Regions from separate parts of the Hymenobacter seoulensis genome, predicted to be linked through region 1. Evidence: riboswitches for the same ligand, from Rfam matches in the RefSeq annotation. Region 1 holds a riboswitch; the other holds the start of a gene.
What was found. Region 1 has a riboswitch for S-adenosylmethionine ahead of ACYVHC_RS15065 (ATP-grasp domain-containing protein). Riboswitches for the same ligand answer to the same signal wherever they lie in the genome.

Region 1 (10,522 bases):
GGTCTGAATAATAGCGAGTTGAGTATTTTTGTGGCGTAGTTGAAAAGTCTGATTTCATGAACGATTGGGGTTTGCTTGCTTGCTAAGAGCTAGCAACTTGCTGCTGCCTTCCGGATAGTAGGGGGCTAGAAGTAACCGAACCCTTGTATGAAATCATTGAACCTTAGCCTAGTAGGCCGTTGGCTGGCCGCAACCCTATTAAGCTGCTTGCTAGTGCCCGCCATGGCGCAATCAACGGAGGAGCAAGAGTCGTTTGAAACGCAAAAGCGCCTTACCGTAGGAGTAACCAAATTTGCGGAGGCGGGCAGTGCGCTTAAGCGTTTTATCCGCGACCAGGCTGCCCGGGTGCAGAAGCAGGAAGAAACTCCAGATCAACTCACAGCTGAGTTTGTGTTGCCAACCCGGGCTCTCCCAAGCCTCGATTCATTGACGGCCACGCTGGGCTACGTGCTCGAAAATAACCTCAATGTGCGTACGCTGGCTCCGCGCTTGTTGGAACTGCAAGCAGACGAGCAAACCGAAGCAGCCCAACTTAAGCGGGTAGAAACCCAACTCCTCAACACCAAACTGCCTCAGGACGAGCGCGCCACGTTGCAAAGCCAAGTGGAGCGCCACGAAACGCGGCTGCGGCAGTTGCGCCAGCGCCAGCAGTTGCTAGCTAGCCATGGAGGCCAAGCCTACGTGACCCTCCGGCTTTATGATGAGGTTACGTTCCCGACCGGCAACCGGAAAGTGAGCTTCGTGAATATGCCTGGCGTAGAGTATAGCTACATGCGCCTCGATAATCCTAAGCTGGGGCTCACTAGCTCAGCGTACCAGGGCTACGCCATCAAGTATCTGTTTACACGGGGTAAAAGCTATTTCAACTTAGGAGTATATAAGCCCACCGAGAAAAATACTACCGATGCTGAGTTCGTGAATGAGCTGTTTCTGATCAACTTCGGCCAGGACTTTTACCCGCGCAACTTTGGCCGGGGCCGCCGCCGCTACCTAAACCTCTATACTAGCTACCAAGTGGGCGGCTTCATCCTGAACCGCAACAACGACAAGGCCAATGACTTTATCCCAAATCTGAACCTAGGCCTGGGAGTAGAGCTGCTCAAAACCCGCCACGTGCTATTCGACACCAAAGCCAGCTACTTTGTGCCCCTCAACAGCCGCAGCCGCGACCTGCGTGGCCTACTCGGGCAGGCATCCTTCAACTTTGTGTTTTAGTGGATCCCTGCACGAGATAGGGCACTTTACTGGAGCCTGCAGAGATGGCTAGAAAGCAACTCCAAGATCAAGGCGGAATGACGTGTGGGTGGGAGTTGTGTCGTAGTAACCGCTACTATCAATAATATGGTCTGCCCGGGCTTCAAGGGAGAACGTTGGGAGTGAGGGCCGTTGAACAAGCAAGCCTAGTCCGGCAGTACCACCTACGCTGTTGGTACTCGGAACCTGAAACTGCCGACGGGTGGCAGTCGGTTTGTCAGAGTCCTGTAAAATCTCCTCGGTTTTACGATTGAAATTCAAGCCGTAAACCGGCCCCGCATTCAGATAAGGACGTAGGCTACCATGCCCAATGGTATAGCGCAACAGCAGCGGGAATTGTAACTGGGAGTACTTTACAGATACGGCCCGGGTAGTAGTATAACTAGCATTACCATTGTAAATGTTGATCGGCGCGTACTCTCCCCGAATAGCGAGGTACACGGCCTCAATCTGTAGTGAAAACTGCTTTCTTGAGCTTACATTCATAAACACACCGCCCTGATAGCTAAACGGTGCCGTATAGGTAGCACTCGACGGGAAGCCGGGATAATTCAGTCGCGTGGTATGTACACCTCCTTTTACCCCGAAATATGTTTGCAGGCCACCGGGTTCGGCTATCTGTTTGGCCGTCTGCTCAGGGTAGCGGCACGCGTTGTACTCCTTCACTAAGCGCGTTAGGCCGTTGTAATTGTAGAGGTAGCGGCCTTCGATTTGGCTGTAAGCGAAATCAAGGCTGGGGCAGCCGGGCAATACGCGCAGATAGGTAAGGCGAGCAGTAGCAGGCGGTACTTCTACTATGTAAGCCGAATCATGCGGCTGTATGTAAAAGCGCTTTTCACCCAACGTATTTTCACCTGAAAACAAGCTCACTGGGCCCAAAACTAAGGGAGTAACAAACCGAGCTTCGCCCTGCGGACGGCCTACTGCTTGGCTTACTCCCCACACACCGTTGGCGTCGCCGTAGCTAGTCACATCGGTTGCAGAAAAGTCTGCTACAGATTGGTTGGGGCGGTGCAGACGGATCGTTTGGTTTTGGCCTCCGGTTATGCTAATCCTTCCGCGCAGCGTATCTCCTTTAGAAGTTACTAGGTAATGGTTTTCACTGGCACGTTGAGCTAGGGCTGAGAGCGAAGTAAGCCCTAGCATTGCTGCTATAAAATAAGCCTTCATGTAAAAAGTAAAAGTGTTGTATAAAAGTTCGGGTCAGGTAGGAGGAGCAATGGGCATAGAAAAAGCCTGAGCGGTATAGCCCAGGCTTGCTCTACACTACAAAGAAACTGAATTTACTTCAGCTGCATATCATCAATAATGCGCTGGATTTTTTCGCCGGCTAGGCGGTCAGCTAGGTCGAAGTCCACGGCGGAGGCCAGGGGCTGGCGCACGCTGAAGTAGAACTTGATTTTGGGCTCGGTGCCGCTGGGGCGGGCCGAGATTTTGCTGCCATCTTCCAGAATAAACTGAAGGACGTTCGAGCTTTCCAGGCCGGTTTCAGTTTCCAGGCCGGTGCGCATGTCCCGGATTTTACCCGTCTTGTAGTCGCGCAGTTCCACTACGGGCTGGCCGGCAATGGTAGCAGGCGGCGTGGCCCGCAGGCTGGCCATCATTTCCTGAATTTCCTCGGCGCCGCGCTGGCCTTTTTTGGTCAGCGAAATCAGGTGCTCCTTGTAGAAGCCATAGTCCAGGTACATCTGCACCATTTCCTGGTACAAGGTGCGACCGTGGTCTTTGGCAACGGCGGCCATTTCGGTTAGTACGGCGCAGGCCGAAATAGCGTCTTTGTCGCGCACAAAGTCGCCGATCATGTAGCCGTAGCTTTCCTCGCCGCCGCCAATGTAGTTTTCCTCGCCTTCCAGGTCGCGGATGATGCCGGCAATGTACTTGAAGCCCGTCAGGGTCTGGTAGGCCTTCACGCCCTGATGGCGGGCAATATCACCGAGTACTTCGCTGGTAACAATGGTGTACACAATGAAGTCCTTCTCCGTCATCTTGCCAGCCAGTTTGCGGGCCGAAAGGAGGTAGTGCGTAAGCAGCGCAGCGGTTTGGTTACCGTTAACCAGCACCCACTCGCCGACGTTGTCCTTTACGGCAATGCCTACGCGGTCCGAGTCGGGGTCGGTGGCAATAACGAGGTCGGCATCGAGGGCTTTAGCTTGGTCGAGGGCCATTTGCATGGCTACTTTTTCCTCGGGGTTCGGTGATAACACCGTGGGGAAGTTGCCATCAGGCGTAGCCTGCGCTTCCACGATGTGCACATTGGTAAAGCCTAGCTGCGCCAGTGCTTTAGGTACCAGCGTAATGCCAGTGCCATGCAGCGGTGTGTACACAATCTTGAGGTCGTGCTGGCGCTGGATGGCGGCGGGGTTGATGCTGAGCTCCTTTACCCGGGCCAGGTAAGCCTCATCAAGCTCGGCGCCAATCAGGCGGACGCGCGACTCATCGGCCTGAAACTTCACCTCACTCACCGACTGAATGGCTTCTACCTCCCGGATGATGTTCTTGTCGTGGGGGGCTACTACCTGCGCGCCATCGTTCCAGTATACTTTAAAGCCGTTGTACTCTTTGGGGTTGTGCGAAGCCGTAACCACACAGCCGCTCTGGCAGCCCAGGTACCGAATGGCAAACGACAGCTCCGGCGTGGGGCGCAGAGCATCGAAAAGGAACACCGTAATGCCATTGGCCGAGAAGATGTCGGCGGCAATGCGCGCGAATTCCTTGCTGTTGTTGCGCGAGTCGTGCGCGACGGCCACCTTAATTTCTTGCCCCGGAAACTGCTGCAGCAGGTAGTTGCACAAGCCTTGCGTAGCCATGCCCAGCGTGTAGCGGTTCATGCGGTTAGAGCCCGCACCCATAATGCCGCGCAAGCCGCCGGTGCCAAACTCCAGGTTGCGGTAGAAGGCATCAGAAAGGAATTCCTCCTGATTCTGGGCTATCAGGTCGCGGATTTCGGTGTGGGTATTCGTGTCGTAGCTGTCGCTCAGCCAGGTCGTAATTTTCTCTTGGATGCTCGGCGTTAGGGCCATACTCAGGTAGGGTTTGGGTACTTGGGATTCTGAGAACGGGAGTAAAGAAAAGAGGTTTTCTTGTGTTCTGCCTACTTAAGTTAGTAAGTGTCCGAGATTGAGCACTTCCCGGGCCCAGCCCATGCGCAACGGTAGCAACGAGCCATGGAGTTTGCGCAGCGCCGCAGGGTTTAGAATGCAACCGGCCCTAGTAAAACGACGCGAGGTGCGTGCGTATTTACTAGGGCCGGTTGCATTCTAAACCGCAAGCTAACCTAGGCCAGCACCTGAATGACGGCTTCGGAGAAACGCTCCATTTCTTCCAGTTGCGGGCTGCACTGCAGTAAGAACAGGTCAACGCCCACGGCTTCGAAGGCGGCAATGCGCTCGGCTACCTGGTCGGGGGTGCCGGTGAGGCCGGAGCGTAGGCCGCGGTTCGATACCGAGTAATCCTGCAGGCTTACCTGGTTTTCGAGCTGGGTGCCGGCCAGCCACTGCTGGTAGTTTTTGTAGCCAGCCGCCGAGCCGTTTACGTTGGTAATGCGCTCCAGCTCTTTTTTTACTTCCTGCTCGGTGTTGCGCACGATAGAGTACGCTGCTACGCCAAACTTCATGGGTGGCAGGCCCAGCTTTTCGCGGCGCTGGCTCAGGTCCTGAATGCGGCGCCCGATGGCGGCGGGCTCGTCGCCGTGCATTACGTAGCCGTCGCACTGGGCCGCAATCAGGTTTTTGGCTGCTTCCGACTCACCGCCAGCGTACAGAAAAGGCCGTGGGCGCGACACCGGCTTGGGCTGCAGAATGGAGTCTGTAACCTTATAAAACTTGCCCTCGAAGGTGAAGTGGTCCTGCTTCCAGAGGTTGTCTACCACGTGCAGCCACTCGGCGGTGCGGGCATAGCGGTCATCGTGCTGCTCAAAGTGTACGCCGTATTTCTTCGCCTCATCCTGCCACCACGAAGACACCACATTCAGGCTCAAGCGGCCGCCGCTGATGTGGTCGATGTTGGCTGCCTGCTTGGCCAGCAACGCCGGGGAGTGGAACGTAGGCCGCACGGCCACCATGAGCTCTAGTTTCTTCGTAACGGCAGCCAGGGCGGCGGCTGTGCTCCAGGCATCCAGAGAAGGGGCTTCTTCGCCTTTGATGTCGTTGAGGTTTAGCTCGGCAATGAGGGAAAGGTCGTAGCCTAGGTCCTCACTACGTTGGGCCAGCGTTTTCACGTAGTCCCAGTCGGCGCGCATGTTTTCGTCCTCGACGTTGCGCAGCCACCCGCCAAAAACGGGCATCCAATATCCGTATCTCATGATGACCTAGTGAATAGAAGCCGGAACCGGCTGGTGAGAGGTTTGAGCCGCGGCAGTACCTAGCGAACCAGAAGCTGTTGTGGGCGCCAGTTGCGTTTCCAGGTAATCCACGAAGCGGGCGTAGGGGTCGAAGCCCACCACATTCACGGCGTCGGCCACGAAGTTGGAGAGGGCATTGATGTCATAAAACAGTACGTCGCCGGTGCGGTCATCAATCAGGTACTCAATGCCACCCACGTCAATTTTGGCGGCGGCCACAATGCGCTCCACGGCCTCTACTACCTCGGCTGGGGGCGTAAAGGCTTCCACCTGAATGCCTTTCTTGGGTGCTTCCGTGAGGCAAAACTCTGCCGACTGCTCCTCCGGAATCTGGCAGATTTCGGCGGGGCAGAGGTTGAAGCTTTCACCGGTAGTATATACCTTCATGGCGTACAGGAACTTGCCGTTAAGCGTCTCCACGCGGTGAATGTTGCCGTCGCGGGGCGTCACGTATTCCTGCACCAAGGCGGTTTGGTCGATGCCGAGGTCAATCTGGCCGGCTTCTACAGCGGCGCGTACGCCTTCCAGGGTATCGAAGCGAATGATGCCGGCGCCGCTACCCCCAATGTTCACCTTCACCACAATCGGGAATTGCAGCTGTTGGGCCGCGTCCGGAATGCGCGAAGCATGGTTCACGACGAAGGATTTGGGGTATTTCAGATCTAGGGAAGCAAACAGGGAAAGCTGGCGGGCTTTGTTGGTTTCAATGGCCGTAGCCGCCGAGCCGTTGATGATGCGTGTGCCGATGCGCTCAAGGTGCGTAGCGAAGCCTGCGGTGTGGAAAATGCCCTGCCCGTGGCCGCGCAGGTATGCCGAGGAGCTCATGCGGTTCACGACCAACGAGTAGCGGCTTTCAGTTTCGGAAGGGTCGAAGAGGTGGTGCGCGGCGTCGATTTGCTCGTAGGGTAAGCCCCGCCGGTCGAGCTCCGCAAACAAGGGTTTAAACCACTCGGGGTGTTCGTAATAGATGCCAATGGGCTTTACAGCGTGCGCCATGAGGAAAAAGTAAGAAGAGGTAGGTGGGGAAGAGGACGACACGGCAAGCCAGTATCGTCTGAGAAGGCCACGCAGCAGTGCGCAGCCCAGAAGAAGCTAGATGGCTAGTAGTCAGTGGCTAAACAGTAGGAGGGCGTGAGTTGCTCCCTGAGCACCGTACAACATGCGGGCATGCGAGGCCGGGCACGTGCCGAAAGGCCACCATACGCGGTGTTTGCCACGCCCTGCAAGCAGAGGCGAGAACCTGAAAAGTACTAGGGGCAACATGCCAGCAAACGTGCTAGCTCAGCTGGATACAGCGGGGTACTAACAACAACAACACGCGCCAGCCATGTACCAACCGGCTACGTGCATGCACACGCCAGAGGTGAGCCGTTGCGAAGGAGCAACGGGAGAAGCAGAGCGAACCGAAACGTTGTTGGCAGTGTCCACGGCAACTTGTTTTTATATGTGCAGGAGTTGGCACCGTTCCAGTAACTGGGGGTTGCCGGCGTTTCGTCGAGCCTGTCTCTCCACGCCTCTGTATAAAAACAATCCTTTGGTCAGAAAGAATTGACTCTGCAAAGGTAAATCAGGCCGTAGCACATTGCCAAATTCAACCACATATGGTTGCAAGGTACCTTGATGAATTAAACCGCTAGAGCCAAAAAAGCCCAGCCAATTGCTTGACCGGGCTTTTCTTACGCTAAAGGGCTAGTAAAATTACAGGTTGCCGCGCAGGGCCTGCTCACGCTCAATGGCCTCAAACAGCGCCTTAAAGTTGCCTTTGCCGAAGCTCTTGGCGCCTTTGCGCTGAATGATTTCATAAAATACGGTGGGGCGGTCTTCCACGGGCTTCGTGAAAATCTGAAGCAAATAGCCTTCCTCGTCGCGGTCCACGAGCAGGTTCAGGTCGCGGATGCTGTCCAGGTCCTCATCGATGTGGCCCACGCGGTCCAGCAGGTCATCGTAATAGGTGTTGGGCACTTGCAGAAACTCCACGCCGCGGCGGCGCAGCTCCGTTACCGTCGTGCGGATATCGTTGGTGATGAGCGCCATGTGCTGCACGCCAGGCGAGTGATAGAAGTCGAGGTACTCCTCAATCTGCGACTTTTTCTTGCCTTCGGCAGGCTCATTGATGGGGAATTTCACGAAGCCGTTGCCATTCGACACCACCTTGCTCATCAGGGCCGAGTACTCGGTGCTGATGTCGTCGTCGTCGAAGGTGATGAGCAGCTTAAAGCCCATCACGTCCTCGTAGAATTTCACCCACTGGTTCATTTCGCCCCAGCCTACGTTGCCTACGCAGTGGTCGACGTACTGCAGGCCCACGGCCGGACCTTGCGGAACGTTGCTCTTGCGGGCCACGAAACCCGGCAGGAATGGGCCCGAGTAGTTGGTGCGCTCCACGAAGGTGTGAATGGTTTCGCCGTAGGTATAGATGCCCGACAGCGTCACGGAGCCGTGTTCGTCCTCGATGGTATAGGGCTCGAAAGCGGGCTTGGCGCCGCGCTTGGTGGTTTCTTCGAACGATTTGCGGGCATCATCCACCCACAGGGCCATCACCTTCACGCCGTCGCCGTGCTGAGCTACGTGGCGGGTAATGTCGGAGTCGGGCAGGAGGGAGGTAGTGAGCACCAACCGAATTTTGTTTTGCTGGAGCACGTAGCTGGCCCGGTCGCGCACGCCGGTTTCGGGGCCGGCATAGGCTACCAGCTCAAAGCCGAAAGCCGCCTGGTAGAAATACGCCGACTGCTTGGCATTACCGACGTAAAACTCCAGAAAATCAGTACCATTGAGCGGCAGAAAATCGTGGGCGGGATGGGCCTGTACGGCCGGCGAAGTCATGGTTTCCATGGGCGGGATATGAAGTAACGGGTGGATAGAATGCGTTGGTAAAAATACAGGAATAGCCGGATTCGTGGCGCTTCTGCCAACATGCGCTTCCGGAACTTCGTAAAATCCCCAATTCCTACGCACCTTTGCAACACACCATTTATTGCCCGTGGCCATGAATAAGGAGGACCTCGACCGCGCCCTCGTTGCGCTCATCGAAAAGAAACAGTTGCTGCACGAGATGTCGTACGACGACGCCCGCTACGATGATGTAGAGGAGGAACTGCACGATCTGGAAGACGATTTCAACGAAGAGTACGGCCCTTTCCTGGAGGCGGCCCTAGAGAAAGTGCACAACGACCTGAACTCGGATACCGACGTGCTGCTGCCTACGGCTTACTTGCCCTCCAGCACCGGCGGCAAACCCTCGCCCAAAGAAGGCGTGTGGGTTGACTCTGAGAAGTACCCCGGCAAAGAGGCGCGTATTACGCTCGTACCCAGTCCCACCCGCATCATGCTAACGGTAGGCAAAGCCGTGCAGCAGGAGCTCTGGAAGGCGTAAGCTGAGCAGTACATTTGCTCTAATCACCTAAAGTATGCCAAGGCGCAGCCGACGCAGCTTGCACGGAACCAAGTGGGTACTAGCCCTCTTGCAACCCGTAAGCTGCGTCGGCTGCGCCTTGGCATGAGCAGGCATTTCATCTATAATGTTAGCGCATGCTCTACCGCATTGCCGAACCCGCCGATTGGGAGCAGGCCCAGCAAACCGGCTTCTTTGCCAGCCCCGACCTAGCAGCCGTGGGCTTCATTCACTGCTCGGAGCAGCACCAGATTCTGGAAACGGCCCACCGCTACTACCCCCATCGCACTGATGTAGTGCTGCTAGAGTGGGACGAAGAAGCGCTGGCTGCGGCCGGAGTGCGTCTGGAGCGAGAGTGGGTGGAGAGCCGGCAGCAGCATTTCGCGCATGTATTTGGGCCGGTGCCGCTGGCTGCCATGCGGCGCTTCTGGGCGTTTGGTGCCGATGCTGCGGGGCGGTTTGAGCTGCCCGAAGGGCTAGTACAGTAGAACTTGGAGCTATTGTTGCGGTGCAGAAACACTATATAGCGCCGGCGTAGTTATTAGTTTTTGCGCCGGCTCTGGTCAGCAGTTATCCTTCCAGAAACTACTTTAATGGCTATTTCATCCTTACGCATCGGGCAGGGGTTTGCGGCCCTGTGGTGCCTAGTATTTTTAACTTCCTGCAGCTCTACATCTTTCCTCAAGATGCTGCCCAACCGCTACGATGGACCCTGGGTAGATGGCCACCCTACCAGCGTGGTGCGCCACCCCGACAGCGTGCAAGTTCGCTTGGGTTTTGTACGCTACGAGCAGAAAGCACTGGTTTTTGAAGCACAGTTCACTAATTATTCCGATCAGCCTGTAGTTGTTGCGCCCGAAACCTTCTACTACCTTATGCTCCCGAACGATTCCTTGGCCGAAGCCCAGCTGGCTCAGGGAATACAACACCTGAAGGTTCCGGCCCTGGACCCGCAGATGCAACTGCAGCAGTTGGCCGCCAAGCGCGACAAGCAGGCCGCCAAGGCCACAAACGTTAGCTGGTTTGAAATCCTGACCAGCGCAAGCCATGTGGCCGAAGATGTAGCTAGCATCAAAAAGAAAGAAACAGCTGAGCAAGTCGCGGAGCGCGACGACCGCCACCAAAGCGACAACGCGTTTTTTGAGGAACAGCGAGAGCAACATGCCCAGCAAGCCGATGAGCTCCACAGCAAATTAGCCCATTTAGAGTCGTCGGTGCTGCTCCGAACCACGCTGCAGCCGGGGGAACGAGTTACGGGCCAGGTGTATTTTCCCCGGAATGACTACATGAAACGCGTGCGCCTCGTGGCCTTCTTCAATGAGCGCCCCGTGCAGTTCGATTTCACCCAGATTCCGGGTATCTAGTACCTAGGTAGTACCTGAAACGCAAAATCATTCAGTAAGAGTGATGTAGCTTGCCAATCACTGCCGAATGCAAATTCAATTGCCCGTAAAAAAGCCCTTCCTGATATAGTTCAGGAAGGGCTTTTTGATGGACTAGGTGCTTGGGCTATACGAGCTCGGCAAGCTCTAGCCACC
Region 2 (10,522 bases), 180 kb from region 1:
CGGTGGCATCAGCACCCTGGGCCACCCGGGCCTCCGATTTATCAAACGACTTGAAGGCTGCATATTTCAGCTTTTCCTTCTGAATTTCGGCTAGGTCGCGTGCCGGAATGTCCTTTTTTACTTTATCGTAGGCTTCATCGAGGGCGCGCCACTCGGCGTTGATGTTGCGCCAGTCGTCGATGTCATATTTGTCTTCGTTGGCCTTGATGTTGCTCACGAAGGTCTCGTAGGTCTGGCGGGCGTTGGCAGCCGTCAACTGAGCGGCAGGAGTGCTAGGCTTATAGTATTTGCCCATCTTCATGGTGCCCGATGACATGGCGCTAGTAGTGCCAGGACGATTTTTCCAGGCCATTTCGCGCTTGTCGTAGGCCGTGGTATAGCGGGTGCGCAGTTGCTCTATTTCCTGGCGGCGGGCGTCATCGTAGCTGTCGGCGTATTTATCAACCGAGGCAACTTTGGTATCGAAGTCTGATTTCAGCTGAGCTGTTTCCCGCTCGTAGTCGGCTTCCGCCTCAGTAGCCACCGCGTCGGCTTTGGCTTCCGTGTCTGAGACAAACGTTTTGAAGTCATTGTACGCCTGATCGGCTTCGCCGGAGGCTTCATTTTGTTGATTCTGGGTGCAACTGGTGGCCGTAACCGCTGCGCCACCGAGCAGGAGCAGAGCCGAGAGGGCCTGTGTAGTGAGGATTTTCCTGAACATGGTGTGAAGTAAGTAGGTGGGAGAGAGTATATAGACGCGCTAGAATATAGCAGCTTCCGCTTCGCTTAACGCAACCTCCTTCGCGGTGGTTGCGCTTGGGTGGCGGTGGTGTTAGCCTGACGGCTATCTTTGAGCCTCTCCTGCTTTACTTGCCTGCTTTCTGTGCCGCTACTATCTGCCTCGCTTCCCGCAATCCAGATGCTCGACCTAGCGGCCCAGCATGCGCCAATTCGGGCTGAGCTAGATGCGGCCTGGCAGCACACACTCCATGAAAGCGCTTTTATTCAGGGCTCAGCAGTAGCGGCGTTTGCGCAGGAACTAGGGGCGTACCTGGATGGGGCCCAGGTGGTGCCCTGTGCTAATGGCACCGACGCCCTGCAGCTGGCCCTCATGAGCCTGAATTTGCCGCTTGGTGCTGAGATACTAGTGCCCGCCTTTACGTACGTAGCCACCCTGGAAGCTGCCGCCGTACTAGGGCTGCGGCCCGTGCTGGTCGATGTGCTGCCTGGCACCTTTAACCTAGACCCTGAAGCCGTGGCGGCGGCCATCACGCCTCGCACCGGGGCCATACTAGCGGTGCATCTGTTTGGGCAGTGCGCTGATTTGGAAGCTCTTACTGCTTTGGCTGTCCGGCATGGGATAGTACTACTAGAAGATAATGCCCAGGCAATTGGCGCGCGTTTTACTACCTCAGGCGGGCAAACCTGGTGCGCCGGCACAGTAGGGCATATCGGTACTACTTCCTTCTTTCCAAGCAAAAACCTGGGGGGCTTTGGTGATGGCGGCGCCCTAGTAACGCGCGATGCGAAGCAGGCTACATTGCTGCGCCAGCTTGCCAACCACGGCCAGGCCCACAAATACCACCACGAGCATATCGGCCTGAATTCCCGCCTCGATACGGTACAGGCGGCACTGCTGCGAGTAAAGTTGCGCTACCTCGATGCCTGGACCAACGCCCGCCAGCATGTAGCCGCCCAGTACGACGCGGCTCTGGCCGATGTGCCGGGCGTCACTATTCCGCAGCGCGACCTGCACAGTACTCACGTCTTTCATCAGTACACGATTACAGTATCCGATGAGCCTGGACGTAGAGAGGCGCTCCAACAGCATCTTGCGGCCCATGATGTACCTAGTGCCATATACTATCCGGCGCCGGTGCATGCCCAACCCGCCTATGCTTACCTGGGGTACCAAATGGGGCAGTTTCCTGTGGCAGAGCGGCTAAGTCGGACGGTGTTATCCTTGCCCATGCACCCGATGCTGGCGCCGGAGCAGGTGGCCTATGTGGCAGCAGTAGTGCGGGAGTGGGCCGAGCAGTAAAGCGGCTTGGCACTGTTTTTTCTTTTCTGCGTACTACCTCCCTCTAAAACTTCACTTCCTGCTCTTATGCGTCGTTTCTTTCTGAAGCTGTTTCTGCCGCTAGCCGTTGTTTCGGGCCTAACTACGGCGGCCGTCATGAAGCCCCAGCAGGGCTTCAACCTTTTCTCAATTAACCAGGATATTGCATTGGGCGCCCAAGTGGCCAAGCAAACCGATTCGTTGTACCGCGCCAAAGGCCAGCTGTTGGCTCGCTCTAGCAATGCCCGCGCGTATAAGCTGCTCGATGGGGTAGTAAACCGGGTGCTGGATAATGGCAATATAAAGTACCGCAAGCAGTTCCCCTGGGATGTGCAGATTATCAAAGATGACAACATCCAGAATGCCTTTGCTACACCAGGGGGCCACATTTATGTGTTTTCAGGGCTGATCAAGTTCCTGGACAATGAAAACCAGCTAGCGGGCGTACTAGGCCACGAAATTGCGCATGCCGACCGCCGCCACAGCACGCAAATGCTGCAGCAGCAATATGGCGTGAGCATTCTGCTCGGCATTGTGTTGGGCAACAATTCCAACCAGCTTGTGCAGATAGCAGCAGGCTTAGGCCAGCTGAAATTCAGCCGCAACTACGAAAACGAGGCTGATAAATACTCCACCATTTACCTCAACGGCACCCGCCACTACGCCTGCGACGGTGCCGCCGGCTTTTTCATCAAAGCCGAAAAGCAGGGTGGAGGAGGTGCACCGGAGTTCCTGAGCACGCACCCCAACCCCGGCTCCCGCATTCAAAGTATTCAGCGCAGTGCCCAGCAGCTAGGCTGCACCAACCGAAACCCTAGCAGTGCTAATTTCAATGAGCTGAAACGGTTGCTCTAATTGCCCGTCATTTTCTGCGTGAACAAAGCCCGCAGCGCCAAACAGGTGCTGCGGGCTTTATTTTTCTGTTCGGGAATTACGGTGGGTTTTTCGGAGCTTGCAGGCAGAGGTAACTTCATTCTGATTTCTTTTGGCCGATTCTAGTTCTGCCGTTCGTTTTGCTATTTGTGGCGTGGGCCATATTGGTCGGCGCCATGCCACCCTGGTGTCACGGCACGCTAGCGCCCGCCTGGTGGCTTTGGTTGACATTCGGCCCGAACTAGCACCGGAGCTGGCCGCTGAGTTTCCCGGCGTGCCCTTTTTTTCCTCACTTGATGCCTACCTGGCGGCCGGTGCGGCAGCTGATGTACTAACTATAGCTACACCAAATGACCAGCATGCGCCACAAGCTATGCTGGGGTTGCAGGCTGGGTTACACCTAGTAATTGAGAAGCCCATTGCCCTGCGTACTGCTGATGCTGAAGCCATGGTGCGCGCCGCGCAACAGACTAACCGACTGGTGTTTGGCGTGATGCAGAACCGCTACTCGCCGCCCGCGGCCTGGCTTAAGCAGATTCAGGAGGAGGGGCAACTAGGACAAGTGTATTTGGTGCAGCTGAACTGCTTCTGGAACCGCGATGCCCGCTATTACCGGCCCGGTGGCTGGCGCGGCACCCAAGCCCAAGATGGCGGTACGCTCTTCACGCAGTTTAGCCACTTTGTGGATCTGCTGTACTGGGTGTTCGGCGACATCACCAATATTTCGGCCCGCTTCCGCGACTTCAACCACCAAGGTCTCACCGAATTTGAGGATAGTGGCCTGGTGACGTTTGACCTCGTGCGCGGGGGTAGTGGCACCTTGCAGTATAGCACCGCCGTCTGGGACCGAAACCTGGAGAGCTCCCTCACGGTAGTAGCGGAGCACGGCAGCGTCCGGATTGGTGGGCAGTACTTGGATAAGGTGGAATATTGCCACCTGCGCAACTATCAGCTGCCTGCGCTGCCGCCCACTAACCCCGCCAACGACTACGGGCCCTACCAGGGCAGCGCCGCCAACCACGTGCAGCTAATTGACGACGTAGTGACTACTATCCGGAATGGTGGGCCGGCACCCACCAACGTGCAGGAAGGTGTAAAGGTGGTTGAGATTATTGAGCGGATTTATAGTTTGCGGTAACCGGTCAGTAGCAAGTGCCCGTGCCAGCCGGAATCTGCCGATCTTACGGTAACAATCAGCCTTCGCGTTCTGCCTACTATGACTCTCCCAGATCAGCAAGCACGTACGGAACTGCGCGCCTGGCAACAGAAAATGCAAAAAAAGCCCACGCTGGTGGGGCGTTTCACGCGCCGGATACAAGCGCGGCTGAATGCATTTCTGCCCGAAAAGGTGCACCAGGCTCTCACGGCGGCCATCAAGCAAATGGTGCGCGGCGTTCTGTTTGGCTCTACGCACACTACGCGCCGTCCGCAGGCCGATACGCCGTTGGCTGAGCGCGAAGCTGCGGTGAAGAACACGCTGCGGTATTACCGCAATACGGCTGCCGCGGAAGGAGCCATGACGGGAGCGGGCGGCTTCCTGCTCGGGCTGGCCGACTTCCCGTTGCTGCTCGGCATCAAGCTGAAGTTCCTATTTGATGTGGCGGCCCTCTACGGCCACGACGTGCGCGACTACACCGAGCGGTTGTTCCTGCTGCACATTTTCCAGCTAGCCTTCAGCAGCCAGCATACTCGCAACGAGATTTACAGCCGCGTTGCTAACTGGGATGCCTACCGCCACACGCTCCCGACCGATGTGCAGGAATTCGACTGGCGCACGTTTCAGCAGGAGTACCGCGATTACATTGACTTGGCCAAAATGGCGCAGCTAGTGCCCGTAATTGGAGCGGCCGTAGGAGCGGTGGCCAACTACCGGCTCCTGGAGCAGCTCGGCGACACAGCCATGAACTGCTACCGCCTGCGCTGGTTTGCCGCAGAGAACACGCCTGATGCTTTACCCAACGTAACTACCTAGTAACGGCCTAGACTGGCTTTGCTCATAAAACAAAAAGCCCCAGCGCAGGAATGCGCCGGGGCTTTTGGGTGAGGTAGGTGGCACTAGCTTTTGGCCTTACGTGGATGCTGGGCTTTGTGCTTGGCCATTTTCTCCTGTTGCAGCTGAGCATACTTCGCGTATTGATCAGCGCTTAAAATTTGCTTGAGTTGGGCTTCGTAGCGCTCCTTGCCGGCCTTCATGGCTTGGTGGCCCTGCTTTTTATCGGCGGTGGAAGCTACTTGCGTGCGCTTGGCCTGCATTTCCTGGTAGCGGGCCAGGTTCAGCTGCCGGACTTGCTCGGTTTGAGCAGCCGAGAGGCCTAGCTTCTGGCTGAGACTTTTTGCTTTTTGCTCAGCGCGCTGCTCAGGGGTTTTGGCGGCCTTGGTGCCTTTTTGGTGCTTGGCGTGTGCTGCTTTTACGGGCGTAGTTTGAGCCGAAGCGGCAGCAGCAGAAAGGGAGAAAGCGGCGAGGAGAACGAGAAGCTTTTTCATGGCTATGTTAGATTGTTTAAATTCAGGGAAAGAAGCAGGCCGTCGTCCGGAACAGGCGTTTATGCTTCTGCTAGGTCAATAGGCAACTCAGATGCCAACTTTAAGCAAACCCGGACCCTAGCAGCCTCTGAAAATATTTAAATTTTCCGGTTAAACTTCCGCCAGTAAAATCTATCAGCAAAAGCAGTGTTCTGATAGTGAGCGTGTTATGAGTTGATAAGACTTGGCTGCTAGGGCACCAGTTGGCTTCAGGAGTTGATAAAATACGCAGTGTGGTAGAGCGAGAAAGACCCTGTTTGCAGGAGCAGCATTCCGGTTCTACCTTTGTCGCATCAATTCTTTCTAGCCCAAAGGATTGTTTTTATACAGAGGCGCTGAGAGACAGGCTCTATGACGCGTCGGCAACCATCCGCAACAGCCGGAACGGTGCCAATTCCTGACCATATAAAAACAACAAGCCGTGGACTTTTGCCTCTGCCGTAGTACCTGTTTCGTAGTTTCCGCTGCCCTTCTCAGTGGGCCCTATAGGGCCCAGCGCTGCTGTATGAGCCGCTGTTGTTGCTGTTGAGGCTGCGGCTTCTGCCCTGAGTTTTTGACCCATTTGGCTTTGGATGGTATCGTTACCTAGCATTCAAGCCCTAGGCATCTCTTTTCTTCTCTTCATTTCCTGGCCAGCGCTGCTGCCTGTAGTTGCCCGGCAATACGCGTCGCTTTCGGCTTTTTAAGAAGCTAGTAAGGCTACGTAATGTGCTGACATCGGCAACCCGCGTTGCTAGCCGGTTAAGCGGCAGCAGGCGTTGCAGCCAGGATATTCTCTTACCAGCCAACTACTACCTGGCGAATCACTTTATGCTCAGAAAATCATTGGAACTGCTTCGGCAGGAAGCGGCCGAAACGGGCGCTAACACCCTGAAACGAAGCCTGAACGGCTTCAATCTTATTACCATTGGCATCGGTGTCATCATTGGGGCGGGCCTGTTTTCGCTCACGGGCATTGCGGCCGCCAACAATGCTGGTCCGGCCGTTACGCTCTCGTTTGTGGTGGCAGCAGTGGGCTGTGCTTTCTCGGCGCTGTGCTACGCTGAGTTTGCCTCCATGGTGCCGGTTGCGGGCTCCGCTTACACCTATGCCTATGCCACCATGGGCGAGCTGTTTGCCTGGATTATCGGTTGGGACTTAGTGCTGGAGTACTCCGTAGGCGCGGCCACGGTGGCTATCAGCTGGTCGCAGTATCTGCTGAAGTTCCTGAGCAAATACGGTATCAACCTGCCTCCGCAGCTGGTGATGTCGCCGTTTGAAACGGCTACGATGGCTAATGGCACCGAAGTTCACGGCTTGGTGAATATACCGGCCATGCTTATTGTGCTGGCCATCACCATGATTATTATCCGCGGTACCTCGGGCTCGGCCTGGTTTAATGCCTTGGTGGTTACGCTGAAGGTGGCCGTGGTGCTGGTATTCATCGGGCTCGGCTGGCAGTACATTGACCCCGCCAACTACCAGCCGTACATCCCGCAAAACACCGGCACGTTCGGGGAGTTTGGCTGGAGCGGTATTCTGCGCGGGGCAGGGGTAGTATTCTTCGTATTCATTGGCTTTGATATTGTTGCCACCATGGCCCAGGAAACCAAAAATCCGCAGCGCAATATGCCCATCGGCATCATCGGCTCCCTGCTGATTTGCACCGTATTGTTTGTGCTTTTTGGCCACGTCATGACGGGCCTGGCCAACTACACCGAGTTCAAGAACAGCGCTGCGCCCGTGGCTATTGCCATCGAAAAAACGCCGTACGCCTGGCTGTCATCGGCCGTGATTCTGGCCATTATCATCGGCTACACCTCCGTTATTCTGGTGGATTTGCTGGGCCAGAGCCGCGTGTTTTTTAGCATGGCCAAGGATGGGTTACTACCCCCGGTATTCTCCCGAATCCATGAGCGGTTCCGCACCCCTTTGCAGTCGAATCTGCTACTAGGCTTGTTTATTGCCTTATTCGCGGGGTTTGTGCCGATTTCGGTGGTAGGCGAAATGACCTCTATTGGCACCTTGCTGGCCTTCGTAATGGTGTGCCTGGGCATTCTGATTATGCGCAAGCGTGAACCCGACGCCCCACGTGGCTTCCGCACGCCGTGGGTGCCGCTGGTACCTATTCTGGGTATCCTGACCTGCCTCATAATGATGCTGTCGTTGCCTTGGGAAACGTGGTTGCGCCTGGCAGTGTGGCTGGCCATTGGCTTGGCTATTTACTACGGCTATGGCCGCAAGCACAGCAAGCTGGGGCAGCAAAAGCAGCAGCAAGCCGCCTAAACGCAGCAATTCTTCTTATCAAGATGACTATCACAACCAGCCGATGCGCTACGCTCGGCTGGTTGTTTTTTTATGCGCCAAGAACAGTAGTTTTGACGCACACTACTTTATACTAATCCTGATTTTACTGTGGAAACGAGTACGCCTGAAGTTGCTACCGCCTCTCTATCGAAACCAGCCCCAGCTTATCCTACCTTAAAAGAAAGCTGGACATTTATCGGCTGGTATTTACTCGTGACGCTACTCGTGGGCCTGCCTACCTCTTTGCTCGCCAGCAAGGTGCTGCACCTATCAAAATCCGTAACTGGTATGGTTGTGGCCGTGTTGTCTAACGTAGCCCTGCTTGGGTTTATGCGCTGGAAAGCCGGCAAGCGCTGGAACCCGGTGCAGTTCACGGGGCAAGAGAAGGGGTGGCTGTACGCCCTGCTGCCCCTACTGGTGCCGGCCCTGGTAATGGTGCTGTCGGTGGTGCAGCTACTAGGGCTTCCTGACTGGCAGCAACGCTTTTTTGAAGAACTTGTGCACGAGCCAGTAGCGGCGTTCCTCGTAGGAGTTGTTGCGGTACCCATACTGGAGGAAGTGCTATTTCGGGGCGTGATTTTACAAGCCTTGCTCCGCGCATACCGGCCGTGGGTTGCCATTGGCCAGTCGGCGCTGCTCTTTGGCATAATACATTTTAATCCCGCCCAAAGCCTGGGAACCGCCCTAATTGGGGTAGTACTAGGGTGGCTTTACTACCGAACCCGCTCCCTGTGGCTGTGTATCAGCATACATGCGCTCAATAATCTGTTGGCTTTCGCCTCCATGATATGGCCTGTGGGCAAGGCGGCTGATAGCCCGGGAATCTTGCTTGCTACGTCGCCGGGGCTGTATATCGGGTTGGTGCTGCTCAGTGCCCTAGTACTTTTCCTGGTGCTGCGGCGTGTGCAGCAAACCACCACACCGGTACCGATGCCTGAACTGCTACCAACTGAGGAAGAACCACTCCTTTCTGTTAGGGCTTAACTCCGTTTTACTAGGTAGCTAAATGCCTCAAACCGGTGCTGACTCAACAAGCTAATCAGGATAACGCTGGGCTTGTAGGCTTTCCGGCAGTAGCTTTAAATTACTAGGTCTGCTAAGTTGATAAATCACAAAAAAGCCCCACCAATGAATCGGTGGGGCTTTTTTATAGGGCGCTCATACGCGTTACATAAACACTTTGCGCAGCGCCCAGAGGCTCCAGATGATAACCATCAGGCCCACGCAAACAAACATCCAGCGCACCGGAATGCGGCCGGCCAAGCGGGCGGCAAGTGGAGAGGCCGCTACGCCGCCCACAATTAGGCCCAGGATGATTTGCCAGTGCGAAATGCCCAGCGTGGCGAAGAAGGTGACAGCGCTGGCAAACGTGACAAAAAACTCCGTGACACTAACCGAGCCGATAACATACTGCGGGGTGCGGCCTCCGGCAATGAGCGTGCTGGTAACCAAAGGCCCCCAACCGCCGCCGCCAAACGAATCGAGGAAGCCGCCGGCCGCGGCCAGCACGCCCAGCTTCTTGTGCTTTTTGCGCGGACCCGGCTTGGCAAAGGCTTTCGAAATAATGCGAATACCCAGCAGCAGCAGGTAAAGAGCCAGAAACGGCTTCACGTAGCCCGCATACACTTCGCCAAACCTGGAAAGCAGATACGCGCCCGTAATAGCGCCCAGCACTCCCGGAATCAGGAGCACTTTGAACAGCTTTTTATTCACGTTGCCGAAGCGGTAGTGATGGTAACCCGAGGCCCCGCTGGCAAACATTTCGGCGGTATGAATACTGGCACTCACGGCCGCTGGCGCAATGTTGAGGCTCATCAGGCTGATAGCCGTTACTACCCCGTAACCCATGCCCAAGAGCCCATCAATCAGTTGAGCCCCGAAACCGATAACCACAAACAGATAAAACGTTTCGGAAGAGCTGGCCACATCCCACACCTGCTTCCAGGTGAGGTAGTAGGAGAGGATGTTGAACACCAGCATGGCCGCAAAGGCCAGCAGGGCAGTGGTAGCTATGCGCCGCCACTTGGCCGCCGCCGGCGACTCATAGGCCGGGCCACCGGTTAGCTCAGCCGTAACGGCATTCAAGGACTTTACTTTTTCGGCAAAATCGCCGCCTACCTTCTCCCGAATGTGCGACATGCGCTGCAGCACGTCGTGCAGCTCATCGGGCAGGGTTTGGGTCAGCATTTCCCGGAGGCGCTTGGCAATGGTCGGCGACTTGCCGTTGGTGCTGATGGCAATTTTTAGGTCGCCTTTCTGCACAATAGAGCCCAGGTAAAAGTCGCAGGCATCGGGCGTGTCGGCCACGTTGCAGAGCAGGCGCTGGCGCGTGGCATCGGCCTTGATGGCTAGGTTCAGAGCTTTATCATTGGTAGCCACAATTACCAAATCGTGGCCTACTAGGTCGGTGGTATGGTAGGGCTGCTCGCGCAGCTGCACGGCCGGGTGTCGCTCCGCCAGTACCCGCAGCTCCGGCGAAAACCAGGTGGCTACCACCGTAATAGCCGCATCGGGGCTGTTGGCCAGTAGCGCCGAGAGCTTCTCGTAGCCTACGTAGCCGCCGCCTACCAGCAACACGTGCAACTGCTCCAGCTTCAGGAAGATGGGGAACAGCCGATTGGAATTAGGTTGGGGCGGCGGCTCCGGCTGGGGAAGTAGTTCAGAGGAGGAAAGAGGCATTAGCTGGTGTTGGTTGGGGGCGGAAAATGCGGTACGCAGCGAGGTCGAACGTTCTGCCAGCAGGAGCTCAGATAGTGCATGAAACTACTAGGCCTCCGGCAGTCAGAAAGTCAATTTAACGAC

Region 2: it holds a riboswitch for S-adenosylmethionine, as region 1 does, so the genes downstream of both, ACYVHC_RS14330 (amino acid permease) here and ACYVHC_RS15065 (ATP-grasp domain-containing protein) in region 1, are expected to answer to the same signal.

The regions. Positions count from the first base shown of each region.
Region 1 covers NZ_BAAGWD010000003.1:337,109-347,630, reverse strand. Annotated here, with positions in the region: gene ACYVHC_RS15085 (hypothetical protein) at 148-1,215, shown strand; gene ACYVHC_RS15080 (outer membrane beta-barrel protein) at 1,264-2,424, opposite strand; gene ACYVHC_RS15075 (phospho-sugar mutase) at 2,538-4,274, opposite strand; gene ACYVHC_RS15070 (LLM class flavin-dependent oxidoreductase) at 4,529-5,554, opposite strand; gene ACYVHC_RS15065 (ATP-grasp domain-containing protein) at 5,561-6,589, opposite strand; SAM riboswitch class I at 7,031-7,120, opposite strand; gene hppD (4-hydroxyphenylpyruvate dioxygenase family protein) at 7,292-8,425, opposite strand; gene ACYVHC_RS15055 (hypothetical protein) at 8,580-8,966, shown strand; gene ACYVHC_RS15050 (DUF952 domain-containing protein) at 9,122-9,472, shown strand; gene ACYVHC_RS15045 (hypothetical protein) at 9,578-10,348, shown strand; gene ACYVHC_RS15040 (ABC-F family ATP-binding cassette domain-containing protein) at 10,494-10,522, opposite strand, start outside.
Region 2 covers NZ_BAAGWD010000003.1:157,193-167,714, reverse strand. Annotated here, with positions in the region: gene ACYVHC_RS14360 (hypothetical protein) at 1-700, opposite strand, end outside; gene ACYVHC_RS14355 (DegT/DnrJ/EryC1/StrS family aminotransferase) at 863-2,020, shown strand; gene ACYVHC_RS14350 (M48 family metalloprotease) at 2,087-2,893, shown strand; gene ACYVHC_RS14345 (Gfo/Idh/MocA family protein) at 3,024-4,049, shown strand; gene ACYVHC_RS14340 (EcsC family protein) at 4,128-4,883, shown strand; gene ACYVHC_RS14335 (hypothetical protein) at 4,967-5,395, opposite strand; SAM riboswitch class I at 5,754-5,846, shown strand; gene ACYVHC_RS14330 (amino acid permease) at 6,245-7,699, shown strand; gene ACYVHC_RS14325 (CPBP family intramembrane glutamic endopeptidase) at 7,934-8,704, shown strand; gene ACYVHC_RS14320 (TSUP family transporter) at 8,888-10,399, opposite strand.